DNA from 3 places in the Paenibacillus sp. PK1-4R genome. Region 2 is predicted to be linked to each of the others. Evidence: predicted binding sites of a transcription regulator. Region 2 holds the regulator's gene; each other region holds the start of a gene.
What was found. The regulator LexA, encoded in region 2, represses DNA repair genes until DNA is damaged. The targets are predictions, from matches to a motif close to CGAACATATGTTCG.
Positions count from the first base shown of each region.

Region 1: a site for LexA is predicted at 6,511-6,524, ahead of dndB (DNA sulfur modification protein DndB). Genes of this name have one in related genera too.
Region 3: a site for LexA is predicted at 4,783-4,796, ahead of QNO02_RS15990 (DNA polymerase IV). Genes of this name have one in related genera too.

Region 1 is NZ_CP126535.1:1,177,861-1,188,267, reverse strand. Features, by position in the region: gene QNO02_RS04905 (MFS transporter) at 1-250, shown strand, start outside; gene QNO02_RS04900 (DUF2268 domain-containing putative Zn-dependent protease) at 310-1,236, shown strand; gene QNO02_RS04895 (MerR family transcriptional regulator) at 1,211-1,999, shown strand; gene QNO02_RS04890 (hypothetical protein) at 2,145-2,744, opposite strand; gene QNO02_RS04885 (DEAD/DEAH box helicase) at 3,199-5,247, opposite strand; gene QNO02_RS04880 (hypothetical protein) at 5,383-5,850, opposite strand; gene QNO02_RS04875 (helix-turn-helix domain-containing protein) at 6,043-6,390, shown strand; gene dndB (DNA sulfur modification protein DndB) at 6,585-7,679, shown strand; gene dndC (DNA phosphorothioation system sulfurtransferase DndC) at 7,672-9,174, shown strand; gene dndD (DNA sulfur modification protein DndD) at 9,192-10,407, shown strand, end outside.
Region 2 is NZ_CP126535.1:4,094,510-4,104,916, forward strand. Features, by position in the region: gene QNO02_RS17705 (carbohydrate ABC transporter permease) at 1-740, opposite strand, end outside; gene QNO02_RS17710 (ABC transporter permease) at 753-1,682, opposite strand; gene QNO02_RS17715 (HAD family hydrolase) at 2,272-3,063, opposite strand; gene QNO02_RS17720 (hypothetical protein) at 3,092-3,601, opposite strand; gene QNO02_RS17725 (DUF896 domain-containing protein) at 3,727-3,936, opposite strand; gene QNO02_RS17730 (LysM peptidoglycan-binding domain-containing protein) at 4,032-4,409, opposite strand; gene lexA (transcriptional repressor LexA) at 4,706-5,332, shown strand; gene QNO02_RS17740 (aldehyde dehydrogenase) at 5,439-6,740, opposite strand; gene QNO02_RS17745 (adenosine deaminase) at 8,040-8,759, opposite strand; partial or broken gene QNO02_RS30330 (peptidase G2 autoproteolytic cleavage domain-containing protein) at 9,644-9,811, opposite strand.
Region 3 is NZ_CP126535.1:3,688,721-3,699,127, reverse strand. Features, by position in the region: gene QNO02_RS16015 (Ger(x)C family spore germination protein) at 1-115, opposite strand, end outside; gene QNO02_RS16010 (GerAB/ArcD/ProY family transporter) at 112-1,206, opposite strand; gene QNO02_RS16005 (spore germination protein) at 1,210-2,685, opposite strand; gene QNO02_RS16000 (YhjD family protein) at 2,805-3,173, opposite strand; gene QNO02_RS15995 (YolD-like family protein) at 3,175-3,522, opposite strand; gene QNO02_RS15990 (DNA polymerase IV) at 3,519-4,736, opposite strand; gene QNO02_RS15985 (RCC1 domain-containing protein) at 5,103-5,990, opposite strand; gene QNO02_RS15980 (fructose-1,6-bisphosphatase) at 6,181-8,112, opposite strand; gene QNO02_RS15975 (class I SAM-dependent DNA methyltransferase) at 8,379-9,095, opposite strand; partial or broken gene QNO02_RS15970 (LysR family transcriptional regulator) at 9,162-9,821, opposite strand; gene QNO02_RS15965 (NADH:flavin oxidoreductase) at 10,004-10,407, opposite strand, start outside.

The sequences.
Region 1 (10,407 bases), 2.9 Mb from region 2:
ACGTTCCGTTCCTAATGAGATGCTCGGCAGGGTTGGAAGTGTGTTTCGCTTTTTGTCCTTTGGCATTAGTGCCATTGGTACACTTCTTGGCGGATTATTGGTGCGGGTTAGTGGGACGACATTTGATCGCGTATTCTCGCTGCAACTCCCTTACCTCTTGTTAAGCCTGATCTACATCCTGTCTGCTCTGATATTCGCACTGAAGATGAAGAATCACTCAGAGAGCCAGCAGCGTAACATCAACGCTTGACTGTTACGTTAGGTCATACTTGATAATGATCTCAAGCTTACATGAAGGAGAGATTAAGGATGAAGATTACCGCGTTACGTTCAGATCAAATCTATGAGGAGATCGTCCAGGCTGCACCCGATGAGAAATTGGAGTTATACCGCGAGCGAATGATGAGTCCATTCATGAACAAATGGAACATTCAACAGATCCCGTTTCGCTCTCAAGAGCCTCACGGCTTCGATGTGATCATGATGAATAACTTTATGAATATCGCTCCCGCAGATATCACACCTGAGATTAACGAATCGTTAGCAGCAATCTCGTCTGTAGCATTTTGGCAACAGTGTCATGAAGCTGTTTGTACGAGTCTATCCACCTTTACAGAGCACGGGATTGAGCTATCGGTCTCCGAATATCTATACACGATTTTATTAGGCGATAAGAACAGCCCTTCACTCATGATGAACGAAGGCATCAGCGGAGATGGTGGAATCCCCGGTTATATTATTGCGAACCTGATCCCGAGTAGATATACTCTACCTCGTATCCAATCCGTGTTAGCCCATGAATGCAATCATAACGTGAGGTATCAATATATCCAGTGGAATCCACAGATTACGCTTGGCGAGATGGTTGTTAGCGAGGGGCTGGCCGAGAGCTTTGCCACATCCCTGTATGGAGAAGAATTGTTAGGCCCCTGGGTAGCCAAAACGGATATGGAGACATTGAATACCGTAATCAAACCAAAGATGAAAGACCAGCTGCATGTCACCGGTTTTGACCAGATTAATCCGTATCTATACGGCGATGAACTTGCCATCATGCAAAAATTCACGCCCGTAGGTATGCCCTATGCGGCTGGCTATGCCTGCGGTTATCACTTAATTCAATATTATCTGAACAAAACAGGTACACCGATCACCGAAGCAACCATCACTCCGGCAAGTGTCATCCTTGCTGAAACAAAGGACTTTTGGAATGAAGACACCCTATTTCACCGTTAAAGATATCATTCAGATCACTGGCATCACCAAACGCGCATTACATTATTATGATAAAACGGATCTATTAAAACCGAGCAAAGTCGAGGACAATGGCTATCGGTATTACGATCAAGAGGCACTGGGGAATCTGCAGATGATTCTGTTGTTCAAAGAAATGAATTTCTCCTTGAAAGACATTGCAGCCATGATGCAACTCTCCAAAGAAGAACAGAAAGACATCCTGAGAGAGCACCGGAGTACACTCGTTCAACGAAAACAAAAGCTCGAAACAATCATCGACCAGTTGGACGAGTATGTGGATGGAACGGATATCTCTCATCTTCATCTGTTTGACGACTCTTCTATTCTGTCCATTCAAGAGCAATATGAATCTGAGGCAAAGTTCGTCTACGGAGATACCGAGAAATATCAGGAATTCGAAGCGAACGTGAGTCAGCTGTCTGCGGAAGAGCAAGAAAAAGCCTACCAGCAGTTCTCGGTCAACATGGAGCAGGTATTTCATGCGTTGGCGAGACATCAGGATCTGTCTCCTGCTTCTGGTGAGGTGCAAGCGTTAGTGTGTGAATGGAAGAGTTGCCTGGAACAGTTCATGAGCTGTGATGATGAGATTCTGAGATGTATCGCGGAAGCCTATACGACGGATCGCCGCTATGCGGGTTATTTTGATCAGTTTGGCGATGAGGTTTTTTTGAGGTTTTTGTATCAAGCGATTATGGTTTATGTGGAGGGTGGAGTCATATCAGCGGTGAAAGATGTTAGATGACCTCCGAAAGAACGCACTGAAAAAACACGGAACAATGGTGATATCAATTAAACGCCCATTATGTAAATGATCTATCTAATAAACCCATGGCTAGAGCACCTTAGCCATGGGTTAGTGATGGATATTTTAATTTTTAGAAATGTTTTTATCTGAACTCACCAGTTAAATCAACTCCGTCAAATGTAGCCTTGGGATAATAATAAACAAACATCGGTAGGCCTGTGAATGAATCAGACTTATTTAAGGTAAGGAAATCCACTTTGCCAGATGATGTCTGGCTTACTGTATTGTTATAGATTTTACCTATTGCTCCAGTTTCAAAATTTACAATACCCACACAATCAATTTTAACTTCTGCTCGGATGTTTCTTTTTATGCCAGCTGTGTCCCATGCGTCCATATAGAAATTCCAGCTATTTTTACCGAATCCGTTATCGTATTCTACATAACCAGTTAAAGCTAATGTTTTATTGTTACCTGTGAAAAATTTCTTTGAGACCGAAAAGACTGATACGTCCCCTTTATTTTGAATATATGTTATATTATTGTTTAAAGCTGAGTTTTCTTTTAAATATTGTGTATCTTCGTCAGAAAATGGTTCGTTCACTTCATACTTATCTAGTATATTTTGTATTTTTAAGGATGTATCTTCCTCACCTGTACTTGCGTGGGCTGAATTAGTAAAAAGAACGGAAATGGATATTGAAACCAAGAATAATGTCAATAACATACTGATCTTCTTCACTTTAAATACCTCCTAAAAATTATTATGAAAGGGGTTTCGACAATGCATATTGTGTGGAATAATATACTTATTCTCGTTGTTAGCCTTCTTATCTTAGCTGGACTAGTTTCTGGCACAATCTACTTTTTAATAAAAAATAGGTCTAAATAGTTCACCTCCTTATGACGATACCACTTCCATATATTATATATTATTCAATAAATTATAATAAAACCCTCTTATAATATTAATAATATCTAATCTTTTTTAAGTTGATATATTTGTTGTTCGGTCTTTCTACAATTATTAGACAGTTCCCCTATTCGAATAATATAAGTGAACTACAAGAAGTTAATTTCAAGTAAGTAAAAAGCGTACCATTGGAATAGTGGTACGCTTTTTGCTTTTTCTTCTTGGTAATTTTTTATTTGCCAAGTAAAATTTCAGTTTGACTGACTGTATAAGAACTTCTTCTCTACTTCCCCGTCCCCCGCTCAAAATACGCATGCAAACGATACTGACAAATCTCCTTCGTCCAACGATACAGTAGCGCCTTCTCCTCCGTATCCTGCACTTTTACATTCAGCGAGAACATGCCATCCTCGAAACGGGTCATACTACCCTTCGCCCCGCTCCACATAGACATTGGCATGTCGATTATCAGTTTTTCAATCCGTGTTGCCGTCTTCTCATTCCACTCCCAGATCGCAAGTTTGCCTTTGTCCGAAAAGTCCTTCCGTTTCCGGTACTCCTTCTCCGTCAGGTACGTATGGAAAAACCTTGCCATCTCCCCCGGTGTGATCGGGTCCATCCAGTGCGCATCGCCTCGCTCCAGCATGTACAGCAGCACGATCATTTTGTAGCTTTTGTTCATGAGTGTCTTCTCCACATCACGCAGCCACGCCTCATGCCGAACGTACACCTCTCCCTCAGCCGGGGACAGCAGCTCCGCCCAATAGAGAAATCCAACATAGGAGCCAAATTCGTTCCGGTACCCGATACTCTTCGAACGTCCCATCAGATGCAGCTCCAGATACGTCGGAATACGCCCCAACTCTCGTTTCACATCCAGAAAATCCTGATGCAACTTCTCACGACGGGGCAGCCGTTTGCGGCTTAGCTCCTGAAGCAGGTTCACCACCTTCGTCTCCAGATGAATTCCACAGTTAGCCGGAACTTCCGGCACAGCCGAATCCCGATCTTTCGCGGTTCCTTCCAGCTCCCCACGCACATCCAGCAGACTCAGTTTCACATCCGCATTTCGGTAGTTCCCGATCAGGTCGATGATGACACAATGTGATTTGCCTTCCGCCAGCCGTAGGCCGCGCCCTACCTGCTGGGTGAACACGGTGAGTGACTCCGTTGGACGCACAAAGAGAAGCGTGTCTACACGCGGTATATCCGTTCCTTCATTGAATAGATCCACCGTCAACACAACCTCCAGCTCACCCGCATCAAGCTGGCGAATGGCTTCCTCCCGCGACATCTCCGATGTGCGCGAATGCAGACTGAGCACCTTCACGCCCTGACTGCGAAAATACGCAGCCAAATAGTCCGCCTGCCGGATCGACGAGCAAAAGCCAATCGTTCTCGTCTGCTTGTGCCGCAGCCAGGCCGCATAGATCGTCTCCACATGCTCCTCTTGCAACTGAACAGCCATGAGCTGTTCTTCATCATACTTTGTCCCGATCCACCGGAGTTTCGAATAATCGATGTCATCGGATACTCCGTAATATTGAAATGGCGCCAGCCACCCTCGCCGGATCGCTTCGATAAAATGCATCTGGTAAGCCACATTCCCGTCACAGAGCGCATACACATCCTTGCCATCTAGCCGATCCGGGGTAGCCGTGATGCCCAGAAGGAACTTCGGTTGAAAATGCTCAATCACCAACATGTACGTCTTCGCCGCCGCATGATGGAACTCATCCACCACGATCAGATCAAATGCATCCACCGCAAACCCATCCCGGTGCTTTTGCATACTCAGCGTAAAGATTGAAGCATACACACAATCCGCCGCCCCATCCTTATGCTGTCCGTTATATATCCCATGACTGCGCTCCGTCATGATCCGCTGAAAAGACTTCTTCGCTTGGAACAAAATCTCTTCCCGATGAGCCACAAACAGCACTCTCTTGAACTGCTGGGCGAAGAAACCCGCCAGATACGTTTTTCCAAGCCCGGTCGCCATGACGACCATCGCTTTGTCGTACTGCTCCTCCATCGTGCCATGGAGTGCTTCAAGCGCATCCAACTGTGCCAAACGCGGCTGGATCAGGGCAAGCGACAGCTCGGCGGTTTCTTCTTCTTTGTCCTCAGGTAGACCTGTGCCAAACTCCGCTTCTTCCATCTCCGTGATGCGCTGGATCATCTCCGGATTCTTCTGGTGATACTTTCGGTACTCTTCCTCATACAGTTCAATCGAATCCGGGTTCACCGGCAATGTTGTCTCGTGGTAGAAACTCTGCATGAACTTGTCCAAAGCTGACTGAAACGTATACGGCTCCGCCTCCGCATTCATCGCCAGATTCCATTCATACCCCGTCTTCAGAGCCGTGAACGAAAAGTTAGACGAACCGACGATCAGCAGTCCTTCTCCGTTGTCATGATCGTTTAACCCTAAGGTTTATAAAAATAGTTTTAAAAAAAAAAAAATCTACTCTGTTGAATCATTCACCAATCGTGCGGTTAACTCTCTCACTATATCTTCCGTTCGTCGAAAAAGTCTTTCGATGTTATTCAGTTCTAAAGGTTGATCATATGGACAATCCGCTAAGGATGACATATGTTGCATCGTACCGATGAACAAAGCGATATCCAATCCCGGTTCAGCGTCTGTATGAACTAGAGGCAAGATTACGTTCATAGTGAGTTCCTTCGGTGGATGCATTGAATGATAACTATGGATATACAACGCTTTAATCATAGAGGCTAGAGCCCAGTCACAGAGAATCAAACAAGCCTTGAATTGATTATGATCACGCATAATTGCAGCAAGCTTGATGTGATATTGGGAAAGCCGTTGATATTCAAATACATCTTTTTTGACGTCTGATAATTTATCATCTATACCATTTACAAATTCATTATTCTGCCGATTCTTGTAGGAGTAAGCGTGATACAAGTTGATCAACTCCTCAAATTATTAGTTTAGAATCCACATAACATTCGAATACTTTGCATGTTTTTTTTACTTTTGGGCAAGATACAAACAAAATATTACTACATAGTAGTTTTAAATACAAATTACTTATTATCTATTGGTTAATTAACGATGATTCTTTCTCTACACTTCTAATTAAAGAGAGGTGTTCATATGTCCGAACTTTTAGAATTAGTGGGCGCGAGAATAAGAGATCTAAGAAAATCTAGAGATCTGTCTCAAGAAGCATTAGCTGAAAATGCGGGTTTTAATCCAAGTTACATTGGTTTTATTGAACGAGCAGAACGAAATATATCTTTAAAAAATCTTGAAAAGATTGCTGCCGCTTTAGATGTCGGGGTATATGAACTGTTTACATACGTTAAGGAGCGTGAAGATCTCTCGCAAGATGATTCCAATATTACTAAGATCATTTCTCTATTAAGAACCCATGAACCTAAGCACATTTTAATGGTGCTTAATATAATTACTGAGATCTTCGATACTTATGATAAAAACTAAAATAACGAGGAGCACGCCGATCGTACACGACCGGAATGTTACCTCGTTATTTTCATTATTCCTTCATCTTTTATTCACGTAATTACGTACTATATTTACTTTATTATGTAATTTAGACATTGAACATTTGTTCGTCTTACGATAAAATCAATATACATTCTACGTTATTACGTACGTAAAACAGGGGGATGCCTATGAACTTCAGTTATAGTTTTCCAGCGATTCGCGGGATTCAAGCTGGAAGAGATTTTTATACAGTAATGTGCCCATTGAAATTAATACCTAGGATATTTCTTTTTGATGAGGAGGAAATTCCGGCCGACCACCGTGCACAACGTTTAATGAATAAATCAAGAATTCCGGATATTACGAATTATATTCTTGAGAATCCTAAAGATTATATTTTCTCTTCGTTAACTGCATCAGTAAACGGCGAGCTAATTTTCCAGCCACAATCAGAAGAGTTTAAAGATCTTGGTTATTTGAATATTTCTTTAGATGCTCAATTTCTCATTAATGACGGTCAACATAGACGTGCAGCTATTGAAGAAGCTCTCAAAATTTCGCCTGAACTTGGTGACGAAACGATATCCGTAGTATTCTTTCATGACCTTGGACTTCTGCGCTCTCAGCAAATGTTTTCGGATTTGAATCGTCATGCAGTGAATACCACATCTTCAATCGGAATTCTATACGATCACCGTGATCAACTATCTTTGATCACTAAAAGTTTAATTAATGAAATTCCTTTATTGGAGCGATATACGGATCGTGAGAAAGTGTCTTTGTCCAAAAATTCTCCTAAATTGTTTGCTCTGAATCACATTTTCAATACGATCTGTAAACTGTTAGGTAAGCGCAAAGGTGAGTTAATCTCAGAACCCGAGAAAAAATTTGTGTCTGAGTTCTGGGCTCTACTTTGTGTTTCTATATTGGAATGGCAAGATGTACTCAATAAGCGAACCTCGCCAAGAGATCTTCGTATTGGTTCGGTTGTAGCGCATGGTGTATTCCTCGAAGCTATTGGTATAGTTGGCCAATATCTTTATCGTTATCATGCAGATCAATGGGAATTGTACGTAAAAGAACTATCCAAAATCGACTGGAGTCGCGATAATAAAGCGGATTGGTTAGGCCGTGCTTATGGACAAACCGGACGTATTAACAAGACAAATGAGACCATTCAATTGACTGCAAATCTCATAAAATTTAAACTAGGGCTCCCCTTAACAGAAGCCGAGCAGAAAATTGAAAATAAAATAAAAGAAGGTACATCTACTGATGTTTAATATATTTAATACTGGAAGCAAATTCGTTGAAGCCAAAGAACTAGTCAAAGAAGTCTATTTAGCAGATGAGAAGCCTTGGGTCGTAGGTTTCAGTGGGGGAAAAGACTCAACGGCAGTTGTACAGCTAGTCTTTCAAGCCTTATCCGAGCTAGAGCCTTCTCTTCTGAAGAAAAAAGTGTACGTCATTTCATCAGATACTCAAGTAGAAACTCCTTTAATTATAGACAAAATCACGCGAACTCTTGGACGCATACAAAATAAAGCACTCGCTGTAGGTTTGCCTATTGAAACACACAAGGTACGTCCAAAAGTTGAGCAAACCTTTTGGGCCTCTATTATTGGAAAAGGTTATCCTACTCCTCGTCAAAAGTTCAGATGGTGTACGGATCGTTTGAAAATCGAGCCTGCTAACCGCTTCATTCTTGATAAAGTGGATCAGTTTGGTGAAGTGGTTATGTTACTAGGAGTTCGAGATTCCGAAAGTTCTACAAGAGCAGGAGTAATGCAGTCTCATACTATAGAAGGTTCAAATTTAATGCGCCACTCTACACTTCGAAACGCATTTGTTTTTGCTCCGATTCGCTCCTACACTCTTGATGATGTGTGGGAATTTTTATTGCAGTATGAGTCACCATGGGGCGATGATAATAATGAACTGCTTCAACTCTATCAAGATTCAAGTAGTGAATGCCCTCTCGTGGTAGACAAAGAGATAAAAGAAAGTGCAGGTTCTTGTGGAAACAGTCGTTTTGGGTGTTGGACATGTACAGTTGTTAATGAAGATAAGGCGTTAAGCGGATTTATTAATAACGGTGTAGATTGGTTGCGTCCATTATATGATTTTAGAAATTTCCTTGTTCAAATACGTGAAGATCGTACGAAAAGACAAAAACATCGTATGAATGGCGAAGTCTATCTGACAACAAATTTAGGCGGCATAGATCCTGATGATTTGAGTTACCCTAGAATCTTCAAATCTGAAATGAAGCATTATATTGAAGAAAATAAAATTAACCTTGCATCTGTGGAGGAATTGGATATTTTGATCGTTGATGATGAGAATCCTGATGCTCTTCCTAAACGTTTTGGCGTCGGTCCTTTCACAATGAAAGCTCGGGAAGAAATTCTTCGAAAATTATTACAAACTCAAGAAGAAATTCGCCAAATGCATGACCCTAACGTTGAATTAATCACATTTGAAGAGCTTAAAGCGATTCGGAAATATTGGAATGACGACCTACAGTGGGAAGATCGACTTCCTCTGATCGTCGAAGAAGAAACAGGTATAGTTTACGATTGGCATCAAAATGATCGTCCTGTATTCAAAGAAGACCAAGTTACCGATCTAGAATCTCTCTGTCAAGAAGAAGGAGTCAACCTTAATCTTCTTAAAGAATTAATATCTGTTGAGAAAGAATACTCCGGTGTAAAAGTAAGAAGAGGACTATTCCAGGCATTTGATAAAACACTCAGACAAGATTTCTTACATTTATAAAGGTGGATTAATAATCAATGCACATTCAAAAACTGGCTCTCCGAAACATAGGTGCTTACCATGGAGAGCTCAATAAATTTGATTTTCGTACAACGACTAACCGTAACGTAATACTACTTGGTGGGAAAAATGGTGCTGGTAAAACGACAATACTAGAATCCTTAAGAATCGTTTTATTTGGCTCCATGGCATATGGTTTTGTTACTGAGAATGAACCCTATTATCGTAAAATTAGAACATTACTGAATCGTAAAGCAATTAATGAGAATGTGACTGACGCATTTCAGATTACTCTTGATTACAGTTCCACTGAGGATTTTGAATTACATGAATATTCATTAGTAAGAAGCTGGCGAATAAAAAATGATCGTATTCGTGAGAGTTTTGCAGTTAAACGTGATAATCAATTCTTATCTGCTCAACAAACTTCTGATTTCCAGAGTCGATTACGTGAAGAAATGCCTCCAAAATTATTTGAACTTTGCCTTTTTGATGGTGAGGATATTTCACGTATTGTTTCTGAAGAAAAAATTCCAGAGTACTTGAAAGAGTCAGGTAAAATCCTATTTAATCTGGATCTATTCGTAAATTTGGAAAAGGATCTGAACACTTACCGAATACAATATGCTCAGCAAAATGCCAGTGCAGCAGAAGAAGTTGCTCAGTATGAACAACTCGAGATTGAAATTGATCAACTCAAAGCAACAATCGACGAAAAACAACAGCTTACAGTGCTGCATGAAGAAGAGATAAGCAATCTGAATGATGCTATTAAACAAGATAAAAAGGATTTCGAAATTCACGGTGGCCTACTTCAGGAAAAAAGACAAGAAATTGTTTCTAGAATAAACATCATTGAGAACAAACGCAAAACGAATTCAGAACATGTACGGCATTTCGTCTCATCTCTTCTTCCCTTCTTTATAGCGAGGAAACAACTCAGACTAGTATATCATCAGTTAAATGGAGAAAAGCAATTTGAGTCATACGATTATGTTGCAAACTCACTAGTAGAAGAAAAGCTAGCTTCTCTTCTTAATAATGTACTTGGGTCAAGCAAAGAGATAGATGAACGTGAAGTGACATCTGTATTTGAAGGTCTACTGAATTTAATAAAACCCGATCAAACCAAATTAATTCATCGTGCATCGTTTGAGCAGCGTAGCGAGATTCATAATTTGAATAAACAAATTCAAGCACTAAATGTAACCGAATATGTTAGCCGTTTCGATG
Region 2 (10,407 bases):
TCAGCTGAGGTTGCACCGGCAGATGCCCCGCTTGTCGCTCCTGCAATCATATTGCGCAAATAAATGGTGACCGGGAACAGTTCTTTTTTGTCCAAATACAGAAAGGCTGGGAACCAGGAATTCCAATGACCTACTGCGTAGAACAACACCATGGTTGCCATAACTGCTTTACTAAGCGGCAAAATAATGCGTAACAAGATCCCGTAGGTGTTCAAACCGTCTATGGAGGCAGCTTCCTCCAGTTCTTCAGGCATATTTTCAAAAAATGACTTCATGATCAGCATGTTGTATATGCTAATTGCGCCAGGAACAACAAGTGCCCACATGGTGTTGTTGAACCCAAGGGAATTAATCAAGACATAGTTTGGAATCAATCCACCACTGAAGAACATCGTGAATACGGCGAACATCGTCAGAAACTTGCGACCCATCAACCTCTTTTTGGACAGAGCATATGCGAAAATAGTCGTCATGAACATGGAGATTAACGTACCTACTACAGTGTAGATAATCGTATTTTTATAATTGGTCCAGAACATGCTGTCACGCGAGATGGTCTTGTATGTCTCCACATTGAATCCTCTTGGGAACAAACTAACCTTACCGGAATTAATATAGGACTCACTACTGAAGGATTGTGCCACGACATTTAAGAATGGATAGAGTGTTATGAATACCACGAACAGCAGAAAGATGACATTGAATACTTTAAATACCTTGTAAGATCTGGATTCCTGCATGATGCTCCTCCTTTACCATAAGCTTCTTTGTGTCAGTCTGCGTGAGATGGCATTTACGGAGAACACCAGAATCAGACCGATCAGCGATTCGAACAAGCCAATTGCGGTAGCATAACTGAAGTTACTGGATTCCAATCCGACCCGATAAAGGTAAGTGGAGATCACATCAGATGTCTCGTAGATCAACGGGTTGTACAAGAGTAAGATTTTTTCAAATCCAACAGCCAGGAAATTTCCCATGTTCAAAATCAATAACGTCACAATCGTTGGCAAGATCCCTGGTATTGTTACATGAATCGTTTGCTTCCACCGATTGGCACCATCGATACGCGCAGCTTCATACAAAGAATCATCAATGGTTGTCAGTGCAGCCAGATACAGAATCGCTCCCCAACCCATACCCTGCCATACCTCAGAAGTGATATAGATTGTTCTGAACCATTCAGCCCGCTGCATAAAAGGAATATTGTCTCCGGTAAAGAAAGCCACCAGCCCATTAATGGAACCATTCACTGCTGTCAGCTGCAGGATCATACCCGCAACGATAACGATGGACAGAAAATGAGGCAGATATGACGCGGTCTGTACAAACTTTTTGAATCGTTTACTCTTCACTTCGTTAAGCATCAAGGCAAAAATGATTGGAACCGGGAATGTAAAGAGTAACGCAAGTCCGCCTAACATCAGCGTATTACCGAATACTCTCCAGAAGGTAGGGTCCTCAATAAACATTTTAAAGTACCTTAATCCGACCCACGTTTCTCCAAATATACTTCCCCCGGGAACAAAACGTCTGAACGCAATCACATTACCAATCATCGGTCCATATTTGAAAATAAGGAGATAAATGATGGGAAGGATTAATAGTGAATACAGCTGCCAGTCTTTGCGGAACAAAGTTGCTGCCGTTCGTAATCTGCTCTCTTTACGTAAAGATGTCATGGTTAACGTTGTTTTAGCGGTTTCCGACTCCATGTGTTTTCACTCCGATCCAGGACTTGATAAGTAAGAGTAATTCATGTACAACTCCCATCGTTTCTCCTCTTGTAGAAGACAACCAATCCTTCAACTTCACCCCCACTACGAAATAGATAAATGCCAAATGTAAGCGATATCAATTTGATGTATTATGTAGAATCACACAATCCAAGGTGCTTCACATCATTAATTAGCACTTACTAAGTGGTGTGATCTCCAAATCGAAATAAGCTTTTTCAAAATATTAAGCGCTTACAATCAATAGAAAATAATTAGCAATAACTCCCTGCTTCCATTTTAATGAAGTAAGTCAAAAAGAAATTGCTTTAGGACAATCTAAATACTAGTCATACTAGTATGTTAGTTATATTCTAATCCAGCTTCCCCCTAATTTCAATAACTTTTAGTAAAAAAAATGGAGATCTCTTTTAACAAGGTAATTTAGTCAACAAGCTCAAATAAAAAAACATTGGTAACTTCAAGAACGACAGCATCGTTCATAGAAGCTTCCAATGTTTCAGGGTGCTGAGGAAAGATGTTATAGCTGATCTGCTTAGAAATTAGCAATAAGCTGATTTAATTCCGATAAATGCGTTATTTCATGGTCTGGCGCATACGTTTCATTGTTGGTCTTATGCTCACGGTTAATCCATACGGATTGGATGCCAGATGATAAAGCACCACGAATATCAGTCGTTAACTTGTCTCCAACCATCATGCTCTCTTCGGGTTTAACACCCAGTTTATTCAAAGCATGTTCAAATATCGACGGATCTGGTTTTCCTTTTCCGAAGTTACCCGAGATAATAATCTCATCAAAGAAAGGAGTCAATTCAGGTACACCATCCAACTTCTCTTGTTGCAAAGCAGGACAACCGTTTGTTAACAACAACAGTTTGTACTTTCCTTGTAACTGACGCAAGGTATCCATCGTTTCTTCGTATACATGTGGTCTGGATCTCCGTTCTACTCCAAACTGTGCGGCCAGTTGTTCAGCAAGATCTTCCCGATCTATACCCAACTTCAACAAGCCACGACGCCAGGATTCTTTACGGTAAACTGGAGCAAGCTGTTCCAACTGACGGAACTCAGGTTGATCCCCACCAGTAAAGTTAGCCCATAGGCCTTCAAACGGATTGATTCCAATCATTTTAGTAAAAGGAAAGGTTTCATATGATTCATACAGTCCACGTGCCTCATTACGAACAGCTTCTTCAAGTTCTTCTGGTTTAACCCCAGTCTTTTGCGCTGCGATTAGACAAGTCTCATGAAAAGCTTCTCGAACACTACGCTCATCCCATAATAAAGTATCATCTAGGTCGAACAAAATCGCTTTTAACGCCATTCCGATCATCTACCCCTTTATGCAATAATTACTTTTCGACGGTTTCCACGGTGATCTGGTGTGCTTTTGCAAACTTCAACAATCGTTCGGCAATCGCATCTGTATCGTAACGGTTCAATAACTTGGTAAACACCCATCTTTTCCCGCGACTGTTATGTTCGATAACAACTGTACCTGGTTCAATTCTGAATTTGACAATATCGTCAACCCCGATTGAACGTTCACGATTACCCTTCGTCGTGATAATCCGATTACTGCTAATCTTGATGTATGGACGGCGAAGCATGAAGATGACTGCCAAAAATACGTAAAGCAGCATGGTCACCCAGTCCCAAGTTGTCATTGGAGCTTGCACAAGGAATGTGCTCATAAACAGATACAAAAAGGCGAGACCAATCAAAAATATTGGGAACAACAAGCTGCGTCCCTTAAAGACTTCTTCACCTGGTGTACCTGTGATTGGTTGACCACTTTTTTTGCGTTGCTGATTTAACTGCTTGGAATTTTTCTTAACCGTTCTCTCGAACGAACGCGACATGAGAATCCCCCTTATGTGTCTTTGTATCGGCTTACATAATTGCAAACCAACATTTCCCCCTATAAATTGCACACTCAAAATAACAGGAAGAAACCTAAATATCATAATGATATCATTAGGTTTCGTTAGTGTTTGAGTTTGCCTTGGTGGCCTTTGTCATTCTCATCATCAACAATCTCAATGGTATCCAGTTGTTGTCTGAAATTGCTGCGAATATTACTCAAATAAATCTCTCTTAGCTCGGCACGTTCAGCAAGTTCTTCCTCCGACAATCCAGTGGACTTTTGCTTACGAGCCAATTCGTTAATGCGTGCTACCAGACTATCTATATCCAAGCTTGTCCCCTCCAAAAATACAAAGTCATATTAACTTTGCCATTATAAAGGCAGCTTGTCAAGCTGACACGCGTTAACACTCATTGATGTGCATTTTATTCTGCAAATTGCGGTAGAGCTAGTACTTGTCCCACTTGGATGGAAGTTGTATGAAGTTGATTCACTTTCTTAATTGCTTCTATATAAATACGTGTATCCATATTCGTAGGTTTATGTTCCAAAGAAATACTCCATAATGTTTCCCCTTGTGAAACGGCTATCTTTCCTCCAGGCAGAACATCATTCTCATTGCCAGCAAATACAGTTAAAACAGTGCTGCATCCAATAAATATAATCAAAGAAGTAATGGCTACCTTTAACATCCATGAAGAAATCTTGAAACGTGCTAAAACCTTCTTGTAGTTCCCTATGTTAGACTTCACCAGTTCCGAATTCATTGGTTCATAAATGCTTTGATAAGTAGAATATCTCATTAAATACCCGCCTCCAAACGTTTGTTCCTATCTCTTGAAATCAATATAACACGAACACTTGTTTTGTTCAATAGATTTTTAGAACAATTGTTCGCTTCTTTTTTGAAGGAGAAATACCTTAATTAAAGTTCTTTTGCAGAGCATTTGCAGTATTATGCTCTGCCTTTTGGACAAATTCGGTTCTAAAAGTTAAAAAACACTGATTTAATGCCATTTTATTTAGAACTTATGTTTGTACGAACGGAGGTTCTATGTTATAATTTTCCCAAACGTTACTAAAATGGGGTTGATACGGTATGTCGAAGATATCCAGCAGGCAGCAGGCTATTCTGGAGTTTATACGAAATGAAGTCCGGTTGAAGGGGTATCCTCCTTCCGTACGGGAAATTGGTGAAGCTGTTGGACTTGCTTCCAGCTCAACAGTACATGGACATTTGGATCGTTTGGAGAAAAAAGGTTTGATCCGACGCGACCCTACCAAGCCAAGAGCCATTGAGCTTTTGAGCCAGGAAGAATCTGAGCATTCTCATCAATTTGCTCATAGCGTTGCACGTATTCCTGTCGTTGGTAAGGTTACAGCCGGGGTTCCAATCACTGCAACCGAGAACATTGAAGACTACTTCCCTCTTCCTACACATTATGTAGGCGAACAGAAAGTGTTTATGCTTTCAGTAGTGGGAGATAGTATGGTGGAAGCTGGAATCGTTAACGGAGATTACGTTATTGTCCGTCAGCAGCAAACTGCTGATAACGGTGATATCGTCGTTGCAATGACTGAAGACGATGAAGCTACAGTGAAAACGTTCTATAAAGAGAAAGATCATATTCGCCTTCAACCGGAGAATGCGACCTTCGAACCTTTACGTTTGAAACACGTTAGTATTCTGGGTAAAGTCATTGGCCTTTTCCGAGATATTCATTAATATTTAACTCGAGTAACAAAACTAGATGCAATGAAATACGAAAAGAGGTTGCCCTGATGAACAGGACAACCTCTTTTTTTTATTTTTATATTGTTTTAACTGCTAATTATTCACTGCGTTTCAGAACACTCTTGTGATGCGAGAACACATCAAAGCTCTGTTGCCCGTGATATGAGCCCATACCGCTCTCCCCTACACCACCAAACGGGAGATAGTGTGAAGTCATATGAGAAAGTGTGTCATTAATACATCCCCCACCGAAGGATACTTGATTCAGAACCTGATCCTGCAGTTGCTCATCCTGTGTGAAGAGATATAACGCCAATGGTTTTGGCCGACGAACAATCTCATCCAGCATAGGGTTCAAGTCACTGTACGTAAATACAGGAAGAATCGGACCGAAGATCTCTTCTTGCATGACAGCTGATTCCCAGTTCACATCTCCAAGTACAGTCGGCTCAATCAGCAACTGCTCACGTACAGATCGTCCACCTATCAGCGTTTTGCCATCTGTGAGGAATTTCGATAACCGATCAAAGTTACGAGCATTGACAATATGCGGGAAATCAGTGTTCTGTAACACATCATCTCCAAATTTATCTTTGATCTCTGCACCAATCAGATTGATCAATTCATCATGAACTTGTTCATGTACAAGCAAATAATCCGGAGCAACGCAAGTTTGGCCTGCATTCAGGAACTTACCACGAACAATACGCTGGGCCACCAGCTTCAGATCTGCATCGCTATGGACAATAGCAGGACTTTTACCGCCCAACTCAAGAGTTACAGGAGTCAGGTGCTCCGCAGCTGCCTTCATCACAATGCGACCAACACCCGTGCTTCCTGTGAAGAAAATATAATCAAACTTCTCTTTCAACAATGCTGTGCTGGCCTCGACTTCCCCTTCCATAACTGCGATATACTCCTGAGGGAAGATCTCCTGAATCAGATCATACGTCAGACGAGATACGGCTGGTGTTAATTCAGAAGGCTTGATAACTGCACAGTTACCGGCTGCAATTGCTCCAATCAGTGGACCGAAGGCCAATTGGAAAGGATAGTTCCAAGGTGCAATAATAAGCGCCACTCCGTATGGTTCAGGGTAAATGGTACTCACCCCATCCGGCATAGCCGAATTGGTTGGAACTTGTTTGGGTGCAGCCCATTCCTGCAGATGTTCTAATGCAAAATCCAGTTCACCCAGAACAATGCGAATCTCGGAACCGTAAGCTTCCGCCTCAGATTTGTTCAAATCTGCCCGAAGTGCATCTTGAATCCGTTGCTGATACTTTTCAATTCCTTTTCTAAGCTGTTGAAGCGCATTAATTCGATACTCGATATTTTTAGTTTGTCCTGTATAAAAAAATGTACGTTGTTCTGTCACTAGTTGTTTTGCTTGATCCATATTAACATCTCCAATTAATTATTTAAAATTAAATTGCTCAAAATTTAATTAAAGTATACCTCTTCTATATGAAACTTTCAACATACAAATGAAACATCCATTTGTATATATTGGAATGATGGTTTGAATTTTAAAAGAGTGAATGTTAGTATTCCTTTCTATTTCGTGGCTATCAGAATTTCTAAGGAAGTTTGATTTAAATCTTTTGTTTCAGACAGTTTAATGCACTGTAAGAAAGCATTCTAATTTCAGTTTCTCTTTAATGGGTTACTAGATAATGACAATGGTTTTTGCGCTGTTACTAACATGAATTGATACATTTCTTCAAAATAGAAATGTTTAGTTACCACATATAAAAAACTCCCCTTTCATTAATGAAAAGAGAGCTTTACGATTATATATCGGTGAACGAATACATCATGTTAAAAGTAAGCCATGGTTACAGACAAACATAGGCTTCTTTGGTGACCCTTTTATCTGCTTCCATCTATATAACTCATCATCAGTTATTTTAAGTTTTCCACGCAATCATGTGCCTAGTTTCGTGTTTTTTATGAATTGCCCATACCTTGATTTGATGGTAATCAACAGGCTCTATTCTTAAACATCCCGGGTTTGCACACTTTCCACCAGTCTCACTAAGAAGTTTTTTTGTTTATCTAGATAGGTTTTTCCTTCTTTATGCAACTCCCTAGGATAATTCGCGTAATAATTACACTATCCTGTCCGTTATCTTAAAACTATTTTTAAGTCTAATTCCGCTGGGCTACACTTAATTGGAAAGAAAACATAATACCTTTTTCACCAAACTTGATTTATAGTCTTAATTGCTACGTTTGGAATCTTTTTAATCGCATTCTTTACAGGTATACTGCCCGGTTTTATACCAGCCTTCAAAATATCTGTAGCAGCTTGTCTGGTAAGACACGAAAAAACCAACGTCTTAACTTCATCATCTTTTGGATTATAACCACGCATGTGAGCAATGGCAGCTATCACTCGTATTTGCACGTACATTAATCAGCTGGTTTAGCTACTGGAAGAGTGACAACACCACCTACGCCAGTTAGAAACCTGCTTGTTACTCCTTTAATGTTTTGCCAACGGATTAAAGCATCAATTGCTTTATCGGTTGAGCTTTGCTTTTTCGTAAGACCACTCTATCAATTTATTTAGTTTCTGCTAAGTAGTTAAATATTTATCTAATCGGTAATCGAAAAATGAACTTGTACGAATAAAACAAAAAAGCCGCTATAATAGCGACTTTAATGGGATATTTTCTATCCGACATAAATAGATTTAATATTCGTTCACTGGACCACAACCAAAAGGTTGGCAAGTCTGGATTGTCGAAGCGGTATCAATAAAACCGGTATAATCATGATATTTGTAATAATGATGGTCTTTCCTGATGAATAAAGTCGCATTAAAATCACTATGCTTAACATCTCTAGTATATGTTTTTGTTACCCAATAGGCTCTGGGTGCATCCTTAGAAAGATAATAACCACCGATGCTTACAAGTATGCCCGCTATTCTACCACCTACAGGTCCTCCTATAAAGGAAGCAAGTATACCTGCTATTGCAGAAGCAGTTGCATATATTATCTCTGTGGAATTTTCTACTTTGCCTTTATATACATAACCGTCTGCTAATGCTTGTGGCGAGAAACTGAGATCTTCGTGAATAGGTTTTATTTCGTTTGTAGCATAATTCACTTCGCCAGTTTGAAGATTTTCATACTTTACTTTAGTCTCATCAACTTTTGTAATTTTTAACTCATCTTTACCATTTAAATCTGTTGCAATATAATAGCTGTCATATTGAATTAATGTAGAACCGTCTTTAAAAGTGATGGAATTATCGGTTGTACTTTCGACTAGTTCTAAAAGGCTATTTTCCACTTGAAGTGCTGGTAAAGAATTTGCCTGATCTTGAGCGAATGCTGGAATTGAGATAGATGTAGAAAGCATGACTCCGGCTAAAAATGTTTTAGCAATTTTCATTGTTTGTATCATTTTAGTCCTCCATTCAATTCTAATCTTTCTTTTTTCTAAAAAAATCGAATTTGATTACGTAATCAAACAAAGATGTAATCACAATAGCCCCAATTGGAATAAACAAATAAACCCAGAACGGATTATTTGGAGCTTCACCAGGCGGAGAATCTGTTAAAATAAAGTAAAGAACAATGCAATAGATTATAGCCAATACAATACCTGTTATGTTTCTATTTTTCATAGTTGCTCTCACCTCTTGTTCACAGAATCAAGTATTGTATTTCCAACTCAAAAATATTATAACATAAATTTGGTAAAATTTCTCTTATATACCTTAAAGTTTTTAAATAATATTTATGATGATAGCTTTAACCAGTATAATCCCCTTTGCTCAACAGCTATTTTCAGTACTATATTTCGTTTTTTTAATATCTGATTCCCTATCTCAGCGTTTCAGTTGCTATATAATAATATGTAACTTCTCATGCGCTAGGATACTAAATGATATTTTCAGTTAAACGCACAATGATTAGACACATCTCTATTCCGACACTTGGTACAAGGTACAAGTTCTGGTCTCGAACTAAGGACATGAACTATAAAACTAAAGTATGGTCAAATTCTCTGAAATAGGGTAGAATTGTTATAGTTACTTTCTCAGCGATAAAACAAATGTAGTAGACTAAACATAACTTTCGGAGCCAAATATGACTCCTGCACAAACGAGCCTTATATACAAAGGCTCGTTTTTTGATGTATCTTGTAAAATATCTTTTCTGTTACTAATTCGAAGATTTTCCTTTTTACATCTTTCAACAACAACATTTTACTGCTCTGTTCGATACTTTGATTAACTTGCGCTTACACCGCTGTAAGGCGGTTTTACATACACAAAAAAAGAACTAACGTTCTATACAGTACCCGTTCTCTCGACATGTGCCATCATCTCTTATCAGAAGTTTTCCCATCATTCCTACAGCTACCCATTCTGGACGCTCCAACCGAGAAACGTTAGTCTGTAAAGGATCATACTGAGGATTGATTAATGCTGTTTTCAACGTGTGTGATGGGACTGTAACCTCCCCGTTTCCATCTTTTCATGGACGCTCTCCTCATTTCATTTAGTGTATCTGAGGTGGCTTCGAGTGTCCAATTGGATTAGGAGGCTTTAAAGATATAAAAGGGGTTCTTAATAAATACATTATGCTAATTCTGCAGAATATGAAGTTTAAAGCTTCACATAATCAATGGTTTGATGCAGCTCTGCCTTCTCCATACTTCCAAAAACATTAAAATCTCTGAGGAACTCATCGAACTTATCCCTCAAATCGCTGACCAAGGAGCACTTCGAAGCTCCCCCTCCAGCTTTGTTGTTAACTTTACCGCATACGTACTCTCCGTATAGGACGGATGCTTTCCATATAAAAGCTCGATCTTCCATAATGCCTCAACCGTATTTGGCATCTCGCTGACCTGAACATCCGGCGCAAACCATCAAGCCCCTAGAAAAGAAAAAAGACGACCCACCAATTCGAGTCGCCTTCATTCCAACTCAATGCCAGTTTAAAAAATCACGAAACGACCCAAACAGCTCCGTCAAAATATACCCCGAAAATGAAGGGGGAACTAGAGAAGCTGAAGAACAACTGGATCGGACAAACTTCAT
Region 3 (10,407 bases), 410 kb from region 2:
GAGCCAAAGGAACCGTTGCGTCTTCCAAATTGGTTTTGTCATTGGCGCAACCAGCGAGCGCAGCCAATAAAATACAGGACACACCCGAGATAATGAATTTCCCGACCCATCTCATGTGCGTTGCCCCCCTCCCATCTTTTTGCGGATTGTTACATACAGAAGAACGCCTGCAGGCAGAACAAACTCCATCATAAATCCAATGTAATTGAGTGCGTAGTTTACTTGGGCAGATTCGATAAAGCTGGGCCGATAGAGGAAAAAGCTAATCTCAATGACAATACACCACACTGCAAGATGGTATCTTTCCTGACCTTTTCCTACCAGCGACGCGGAGCACCTCGAGACAAGATACATGGAGGGAATCCATATGCAAGAGAAAACGAACAGATAAAATGCGATAAATACCACTTCTACGCGCTCAATAAACTGAAATTCAATGGACTTCATAATGCTAATCACGGGGTCATTATACTCCCCGATCTCATCAGGACTAAAGTACACGTAACAAATCAGGGTGATTCCCAAGTAAACGATGCAAGTGAGCGTGTTCGAGATGATCATGGCAGGCAATGCTCTTTTTTTGTTTACTAGTTGGGGATAGATGAACAAAACCAGGCCGATGCCGAGCATCGGATAGATCATAAATTGGATGGATGAAAGAACGGGGAACCATCCCTCTTTAAAGATGGGCAATAAATAGAGCCAATGGGCACGACTTAACGTAGACACATAAATGAACGGAATCCATATGGAGAGTATGGTGACTATTTCGCTGTATCGCCCGATGGCCTGAAAGCCATGCTGCGCAATCTGAAATGTGGGGATGAGCAGCAGCAGGACTAGAATATAAATATACGTACTTGGCAATAACCATAATTTAATGACAAGTGAAGCAATCATATAACCGTCATACGCCAGAAGCAAATAATAGGACATAAATATTAAAGCAGCTAATTTTGCTGCCCATACGCCGATAAAACGCTGAATCAAATCGAGTATTGAACTGTTTGGACTATATTTCATCAACTTGACGATCGCTATGGAGGCTAACGTTGCCAGCCCCCAGCCTAAGAAAATGACCATCCAGCCATCTGTTCCCGCATGCCTCGCCAGCTCTCTGGGAATAGACAAAAAAGCAACGCTGATTTGGAAAGAAGAAATAATAAGAATGAATTGAAGCATCGTTACCGGGCGTAATGACTTCATGTTCTATTTATTCTCCTTCCATCCTCTGCTTTTACCCTGTCTTTTTGACTGGCGTGAATTCGTGCTTGCGGGGCGGTTGTTCATCATCCACAACGGTACCCGCAGTAAGGTATCCTTCCAATCCATGGCCCTAAATGGAGCTATAGGTGTGCTATAGGAGGCACCGAGCGAGTTTAATGTTATTAGTCGACCGATGAAGCTCATCATGCCCACCACCAGTCCAACAAACCCGAACCAGGTAGCTAGTATCATCATCATGAACCGCATGATGCGTACAGCTGCCATCATGTCTTGATTGGGAATAATAAAAGATGAAATAGCTGTAAAAGCCACTACGATAACCATTACATTGCTGATCAACCCTGCCTCCACAACTGCCTGACCAATGACAATACCGCCAACGATTCCTACCGTTTGTCCTACTGGAGCTGGAAGGCGAACTCCCGCTTCCCTTAACATCTCAAGTGTTATTTCCATAATAATCGCCTCTACAAATGGCGGGAACGGAACTTGCCCCCGTGACTCACCAAGCGTTAATAGAAGCTTCAAAGGTATAATCTCAAAATGAAACGAAATGACGGCTATAAAAATTCCAGGCAAAAAAATAGCAATGAAAAAGGCAAAGATGCGCAATATTCTGAGGAATGACGAAATGGACCATCTGGAACTGTAATCATCAACTGTCTGAAAAAAAGACATGAACGTAGCTGGCGCAACCAGAACACTTGGCGAACCATCGACTACAACGACACAACGGCCTTGCAGTATTTGAGAAGCTGCCGTATCCGGTCTTTCTGTCGTAATCATTTGGGGAAGCAACGCAAGTGGTTGGTCCTCAATAAATTCAGCCAATTCTCCGGTGTTAATGATGGCATCCACATCAATGGATTGAATCCGTTCTTCCAGTGCTTTAATGATGTCCGGCTGGATCACATCTTCCAAATAAAGCAAAGATACTGGCGTTTGTCCCCGCTGCCCAACAATATACCGCTTCACCTTTAACTCTTTGTCCGCAATATAACGACGGATCATGGCTATATTTTGAGAACCTGTCTCTATAAATCCTTGATGAGCCCCTTTCAGTGAGGGCTCCTGCTGAGGATCCTCAACAGCGCGTTGCGGAAATCCTTTTGTATCTAATGCGTATGCAGTACTTCTTCCTTCAATAAATAACACGCTGTAGCCGAGTATAATGGAAAGTCTGAGCTCTTCCCACTTGGAGTGAGGTTTTACATAACCCACTGTTGTAATGAAATCTCCGGAAGGATTTCCGGTTTCTAGTTGAAGCGGAGCAAGAACATTTTGATTAAGTGACGCTTTATCTGTCAATTCTTCCATATAGATTATAGCGGCTAGTTCTCCGGTCTGTTTTATGCTTAACTTTCGGATGATTAAGTCGGGAGTATTCGTAAAGATTTCTTCAATTCTACCCAAGGATTCGTTCAAACTTTTGGTGATATTTTCCTCTTTTGTGTTCATGGCAGATTGATCATCCACTACCCTTACCTCCCTTCTTACAGCAACATTTCCTTATTATGACGATTATTCTTCTTGATATACATCGCGGCTTGTTCGCAGGTACATCTTATTTTCTATGTTCATTTGAGCAAATCAGTAATATCAACGTTCATATGTTCAGTAAGCATTAAGGTTACATCCACTTTCACTTTGCTCCATAATAATGTCATTTTATGAATGTAACCTCTCACCGAATAATCTACCGTTAAACTCAGCTCAGATCTCACTTCATCTATGATTTTAATATGATGTTCCTTTAGCGTTTGTTTTGATTTGTACATTTCTAAAGCAATTTTCTTTTGGGTACCGTCCAGGTAGTCAACATACACAGATTTCATTTTGAAGTTTGAAGCGTATATTTTATGCTTATCTACCTCCAGAGCACCTAAAAGATAAGGGAGCTCTACCACTCTCTTCACGAGTGAAAGTTCCTCGAAAGTCTGTCGCACTTTACACGCCTCCTTCTTCAAGTTTCACAGCGACCAATTGATCAAAATCGACCCATTCAAATCCATTCTCCATTTCAATTTTGATTTTCTTTCCAAAGGTACTGACTGAAGTGACGATCCCGTGTATATAGCGATTGCCTGACTCAGTAAATATTTCAAAGGTGGCTTGCAATGTATAATTGAGCGACACATCTATATTCTGAGTAATAATCTCCCACTCATCTTCATGGATCAGTGGTTTCGTTTGATAATGAATTTGAGTTCGATGCTGTATAATTCGTTCTTTATGTTGTGGAAGCATCATTCGGCTCGATTCCCATAATCCATTGGCCTCCAGTTTTTTGCTCATTTGTAATGCCCCCCAATTTTAGATGCTCGATCGATCGCTTGACCCGCAGCCGTAATCGAGCTCGCACGTAGAATGGCAATGTCGCCAAAACGATCCTTAATGTCGTCCATCACCTGATCAATGGCCCGTTTCTGCTCTTGATCATTAAAAAAAGATAGTTGATATGTATCCGCGTTGGATAATTGAGAAAGGGATACACCTACACGGCGTACAGGTTGCCCATCCCAGTGCTGATGAAATATGCTTTTGGCTATTTTGCACACATCAACGGTTATGTTTGTTGGATCAGACAGTTTCACCTGTCTGTTAAAACCAGTTGGGTGGTCGAAATCCGCTCCAGATACACTCACGGAAACGACACTCCCCATTAGTCCCTTTTTACGAGCTCTTCTGCACACTTCTGTACAGATATCGAGGATAACTACTTCGATCTCCCAAGCCTCTATGAAATCTCTTGGCAGGGTCATTCCGTTTCCGATATCCTTTTGTGTACTGTGCGTGTTTACGGTTACCGGTGAATTGTCGATTCCATTTGCGACTCTCCAGATGACTTCTCCATTAACCCCCCACTTACTTCTTAGTTTGGAAAGAGGCGTATTCGCCAGGTCTCTAATGGTTCGGATGCCCATCTTCCACAGATGTTTTTCCATTCTGGAGCCTATCCCCCACATATCGCGGATGGGCTTTTCTCCAATGTGGAGGTGTAATTCCTCTTTCTTTAAGTGGAAAATGCCCCCCTCTGCTTTTTTAGCGATCATATCGCAGCACAATTTACTAATGATTTTGTTTTCGCCAATACCAGCTCTTGCATAAACGCCTGTTTCATTATAGATCTTGTCTTGAATTTGCTTGGCCAAATCGACTGGATCATTACCGAATAGATGCATTGATCCTGTAAAATCAGCGAATAATTCGTCTATACTGTACGGTTCAACCAGATCGGTGAACTCCTCAATAATGGACATGATTTGAGTGGATACTTCGATGTATTCTTGCATGTGTGGTCTCACAATGATCAGTTCAGGGCACTTCTGAAGAGACTGCCAGAGTGGTTCCGCGGTAGATACCCCCTTCGCTTTGGCTAGTGGACAAGCAGCAAGGATAATGCCAGAACGTCTTGCTGGATCGCCAGCGACGGCGAGTGGTCTATTTTTGTATTGAGGCATTTTTGCCTTTTCGACTGAAGCATAAAACGACTGCATATCGATGAGCATAATGGTTCGCTGCTTAGCCAACACTGAAATCACTCCTGTACTTTTAAGAACGTATGTTTGTATATATTATAAACCGAACACATGTTCTTTATGCAAGAGGTAAATATTTATATTTAGGCTACGACGAAGTGATGGATTCAAATCATACTAAGTCACACCAGCTTCTCCATCATTTGAACTCCCACCTGTAAACACAGTTTTCATTCTCCTGACTTAAATGCGAAAATACTTGAATATGTAATTAAGGGTGCTATTCAAAAGCCAATGCACAAAAAGCCGCTAAATTAGCGACTTCAATTGGACCATGTTCTTGTCCCGCGACAAATAATAAAAGCAGCCGACATCAGCTGCTGCTTTCTTAGTATTTTATTGTTGGATGCTACTCCATCCGCTTACATCACATTGTCCATAACCATTATCCCCCACAGTAACCATCGTACCATCCGATTTCAGTCCAATCGTATGGGCACACCCCGCCGAAACAGCTCGAATTTCGTGCCAGCCACTTACATCACATTGGTGATGTTTATTCGAACCCACAGCAACCATCGTCCCGTCAGACTTAAGACCAACGGTATGATAACTCCCAGCTGCAACTGCTACAATATCGCGCCAACCGCTTACGTCGCATTCCCCTCCATTATTTCTACCCACAGCCACTACCGTGCCATCCGATCTAAGCCCAACAGTATGAAGATACCCCGCCGAAACAACCAATATGTCGCCCCAGTCGTTTACGCTACATTGGTTATACTTATTGTTACCAACGGCTGTTACCGTTCCGTCTATTTTTAGACCAACTGTATGCCAGTCACCCGTCGTGACCGATACAATATCATGCCAGCTGCTCACGTTGCATTCCCCTTCATTATTTCGCCCCACCGCAACCACGGTGCCATCTGATTTAACCCCAACAGTACGGCACCAACCTGCCGAAACGGTTACTATATCGCGCCATTCGCTTACATTGCATTGGTCATGCGTATTCCAACCGATAGCTGTTACAGTACCATCGGATTTAAGACCAACTGTATGTGCATTACCGGTGTTCGTAGCCATATGAACATTACCAGCCGCAACTGCGACGATATGGCACCAATCGCTTACCTTACATTGACCGTATTTATTATCACCCACAGCTATTACTGTTCCGTCAGATCTAAGAGCAACGGTATGACGACGACCTGCCGCTATGGTACAGTTACGGACCCGTTTCGCCTCAAATACTGCTTCCTTCCGTGAATTGTAGCCCATATCTTCCTCCTCCACCAATTGAAAATCCTCGGTTAGTTCAACTGTAAGTCATAAAGTTTGTTGTTACATCGTACTGTTACAAAAGAAAGGCTCGCACAGACAGGGTATTATTACTTCCCTGCCCAATACGAGCGTCTACGTCAAATTGCACTCAAACGGTTGATCCGGGTGTGTACTTTTAGCAATCGTTTCATTTCATGTAGCGATATTCTAATAGATCCTTCAAGTTTGAGATTTTCCGCAGCAGCTTCTCCCCGACATTGGTTTCCCTCACCAGCTTCCGCTCCAGTTCTTTGTCCACCAATCTTTTTAGAGATAACACGTCTGTTCCGTTACATAACACATCTTCTTTTGAATTAAATTTCTGATGGGCGACGAGCTGCATGCCAAAAGAATTGTACAGCAAGGTATATCCGGCAATGCCCGTTGTGGACTGATAGGCTTTGGAAAAACCGCCGTCAATCACGATCATTTTTCCATTTGCTTTAACAGGGCTCTCTCCACGACTTTCTTTGACTGGCGTATGACCGTTAATGACATGTCCATGATCTGGATTCAAATCAAACTCCTGCAAAATTTTTCGAGTGATCTCTTCATTTTCACGTAAATGGTAGTAAGGGTTCTTTCTCTCCTTATGTGCTTCTTTATCTTGGATAAAATACCGTTCAAAAGTGGTCATTTCTCTCTTTCCAAAGAGCGAGGAACATTCCCCTGTCCAGATGTACCATACCATATCCGTCGCCAGATCTTCTGTCTCTTCCGGATGCGCAAAGGCGTAACGTAAATAATCTTCAAAAACATCAAGCAATTGACGGCCCGCATATGTCTTGTCTTCAATCTGCATTTCTTCCATATTTCCTTCTTCATCCAAAGGAATACAGCCGTGGATTAACAAATTCCCGTTGTATTTTAAATAAAGACTACCCTTTTTCATGAGAAAATTCATATGTCTGGCCATCTTTTCGGAATGCTGAACGGAAAACAGCAGCTTTTCCATCACCTGGCGTTCTTCCTCCAGCAATTGTTCAGGCTTCTGTGGATTTATGGTTGCGAAACAGGTGTTTTCCAGCAGGTACGTTTTACCGCAGATGTTGATTTCATTTTTGTCGTAATCAATCTGCTCCAGCAAAAGTCTTTCAGACATATTAAAGTATGGGCGTCTCTTGATAATCGGGATTTCAAGTTTAAACTGAATCATGGCAATGGCTTGGTGAATTTTGGTGATCTGCAGAATTTCCTGCTCCGATACATGATGGCCAGCCTGTAACTTAGGTCTGAAGGACGGATTGTCTTCATAATATTTCTCCGCCAGGTTTAGCAGTGGGCGCAGATTGATTCCGTATACATCTTCAATGATGTCCAGATTATCGTATCTGGCGCAGATCCGAATAATATTCGCAAGGCAAACCAGAGAACCTGCGTAGGCTCCGATCCAGAGGACATCATGGTTCCCCCACTGTATGTCTACAGAATGGTAGTTGATCAGCGTATCCATAATTTTATCGGGGTACGGCCCCCGGTCATAGATATCTCCAACCACATGAAGATGGTCAACCACCAGGCGCTGTGTCGTATAAGCAAGGCCGATAATGAGATTGTCCGCCTGGCCCAAGGATATAATTTGCCGATATATTTCCTCGTAATAAGGATCCTTATTGTTGGTCGAATCCGTCTTGTATAAAAGCTCTTCTACAATATATACATATTGCTCCGGCAGAGCTTTACGCAATTTTGAGCGTGTATACTTGGAAGAGGCATAAGAAATAAGCTTAAGCATGTGTTCAATTGTTAGTCTATACCACTGGTTCAAAGCCTGTTTATTGCTCATTTCCCCTATAACCAGCTGTATTTTTTCTTCCGGGTAATAAACCAACGCCGCAAAATCATTGATTTCTTGATCCGTCCAAACCTTCCGGAATAATTCTTTGATTTTCTCTTTGACGGTACCCGAACCGTTTCTTAGTACATGCTGAAAAGCCTGGAACTCCCCATGCAAATCACTGACAAAATGCTCGGTTCCCTTCGGGAGATTGGAGATCGCTTCAAGGTTGATGATCTCTGTTATAATTTTTTCTTCGGTATCATATTTCTCGGCCAATAAATCTAGAAACTGCTCATCCAAAACAGATGTCCCCCTTCAAGGAAGTATGGTGTTGTATAGCCGGGTCCAAAAGCTTTAGACCTACATAAAATTACTCTATACTTGGCATTGATTATATGGTAATTATCAGCATCGCCTTCCCCCATCATACTCCAGTTCATCATATATGAACAAATTTCATTGAATGGATTTTGAACGAAACAATGTTTGTAAAAATAAAAAAGCCGCTAAAATAGCGACTTTCAATGGGATCATGTCTTTGTCCCTCGACATTTTTTAACTAACTGCTATTTTACACAATGAAAAATAAACGATCTATTCTCAGAATTTGCTTGTTTGAACTCCCAATCACCATATGTTTCAATTTTTGAAAAACCGATTTGTTTCAGCGACTCATCGAATTCGTCTTGATTTCGAAACCTTAGCTGCATTTTTTCATGAACTAACACTTCGTCTGTTTTTGTGTTTTTTACAATTTCATAGAAAGTGTAAATATCTCCCTCAAACCCTTCATATTCTGTATAAATTTCTAAAGGATCTCCGCTTAGTTTATCTTTAGCTAAGTCAGGAGTTTTGTCCTTCTCCCATTCTTCCCATACTTTTACCAAAGGGTTTCGTGTATCAAAAATAAAGTGACCCCCATTTTTTAGGGATCGGAATACGTCCGAGATTACTCGCTTCCAACTATCATCTGTAAGAAATACCTGTGCAACATTGGCTGTCATAATTACCGCATCATAGGTATTGGTTTGTAAATCCGCACTATCACCTACAATCCAATCCACATTTCCTGAATTATCCTTACTTCTCGCCATTTCAATCGCTTCTTCATTGGGATCTATAGCGGTAATTTTATAACCGCACTGAACAAGATGAGTAGTCCATCTTCCTGTTCCACAGCCCAGGTCAGCTATAAATTCTACTTTTAATCTTTTTAACAATGCAAGGAAAAATTCATCGTCTTTTCCCCAATGGTTAATCTGGTCGTATACTAGTGGAATCATATATAATGTCTACCCACTTTCAACAGCGTTTTACTGTGCTCAACAGTTTGATGTCTCATACATAAACTATACGGTTTTATTTTCATTCTGTGAACCAAAAACTTCCCTGGTTGCTTCTATAAAAGATAACATCATTGGTGAAAGCGACTTGTCTTTATGCCACAACATCTGTGTATACACCCGCAAATCCGGAATTTCCCATGGAAGAACAACAAGTTTCCCGCTTTCAACTTCGGCATCTACAACGATTTCAGGAAGAAAACCGATACCGATTCCCGAGATTGCACACTGTTTAATAGCCTCGGCACTTTGAAACTCTAATTATGTGATGTTATCAATGCCCTCTTTCTCAAATGATCGATCAAACATCGTTCGATATGGACACCCCTTCTCATTTGTCAGGAACACTTCTTCATGGAAATCTTCCAATTGCAGCACAGTTCGTTTGGCGAGTGGGTGATCAGGAGGAGCTAACAATCGGAAATGTTCTTCCAGCAAAGGTTCCACGGAAAGTCCACTCGAACGAATGGGTTCATCCAACATATAAACAATATCCGTGGTTCCCTCAAAGAGCGTTTGCTTGAGTTCTTGGTTCGGCACTGAGCGGAAGATGAGGCGAACACCTAGCTCATCTTCCAATGCTTTAATTTGCATCGTGACGTTGAAAGGAACGTAGCTCAGGACTTCTGCTGCCCGCGTGAAATTCAAAGCAGTGCAATTCTCAATTCCGAAACTGAAACCTCTGCCAGTCTCATTTCTATGGCTTTCATCTTTAATTCTACCGGATAACTCACTCTGGTTGCCATTACAAACACACCTCCAAGATGATCTCCCCTATCTTACGACAAGGTTTCATTCTCTTGAAGGTGTGTTTGATTAATACATATTCCTAATGATTATAACTACAATTAAGTAAGTACAGTCATCGCCTCTCTTGTGAATGGAACCAGATCACCAGTACGTCCTTCTTGAATTTTCTTAGCCCATTCAGGGTCGACTAGAAGAGCACGGCCTACAGCAACCAGATCAAACTCATCATTCTGAAGTCGTTGTACCAATCCCTCTATACCGACGTTACTTGCGCCTTTACCTTCTGTGAACAGACTTGTAAAGTCACCATCAAGACCAATCGATCCAACAGTGATTGTCGGTTTACCAGTCAGTTTTTTGGTCCAACCAGCAAAATTCAGATCAGACCCTTCGAATTCCGGCTCCCAGAAACGGCGTGTGGAGCAGTGGAAGATATCGACTCCAGCTTGAACCAACGGTGCGAGAAGCTGCTCCAGTAATTCCGGTGTTTCAGCCAATTTAG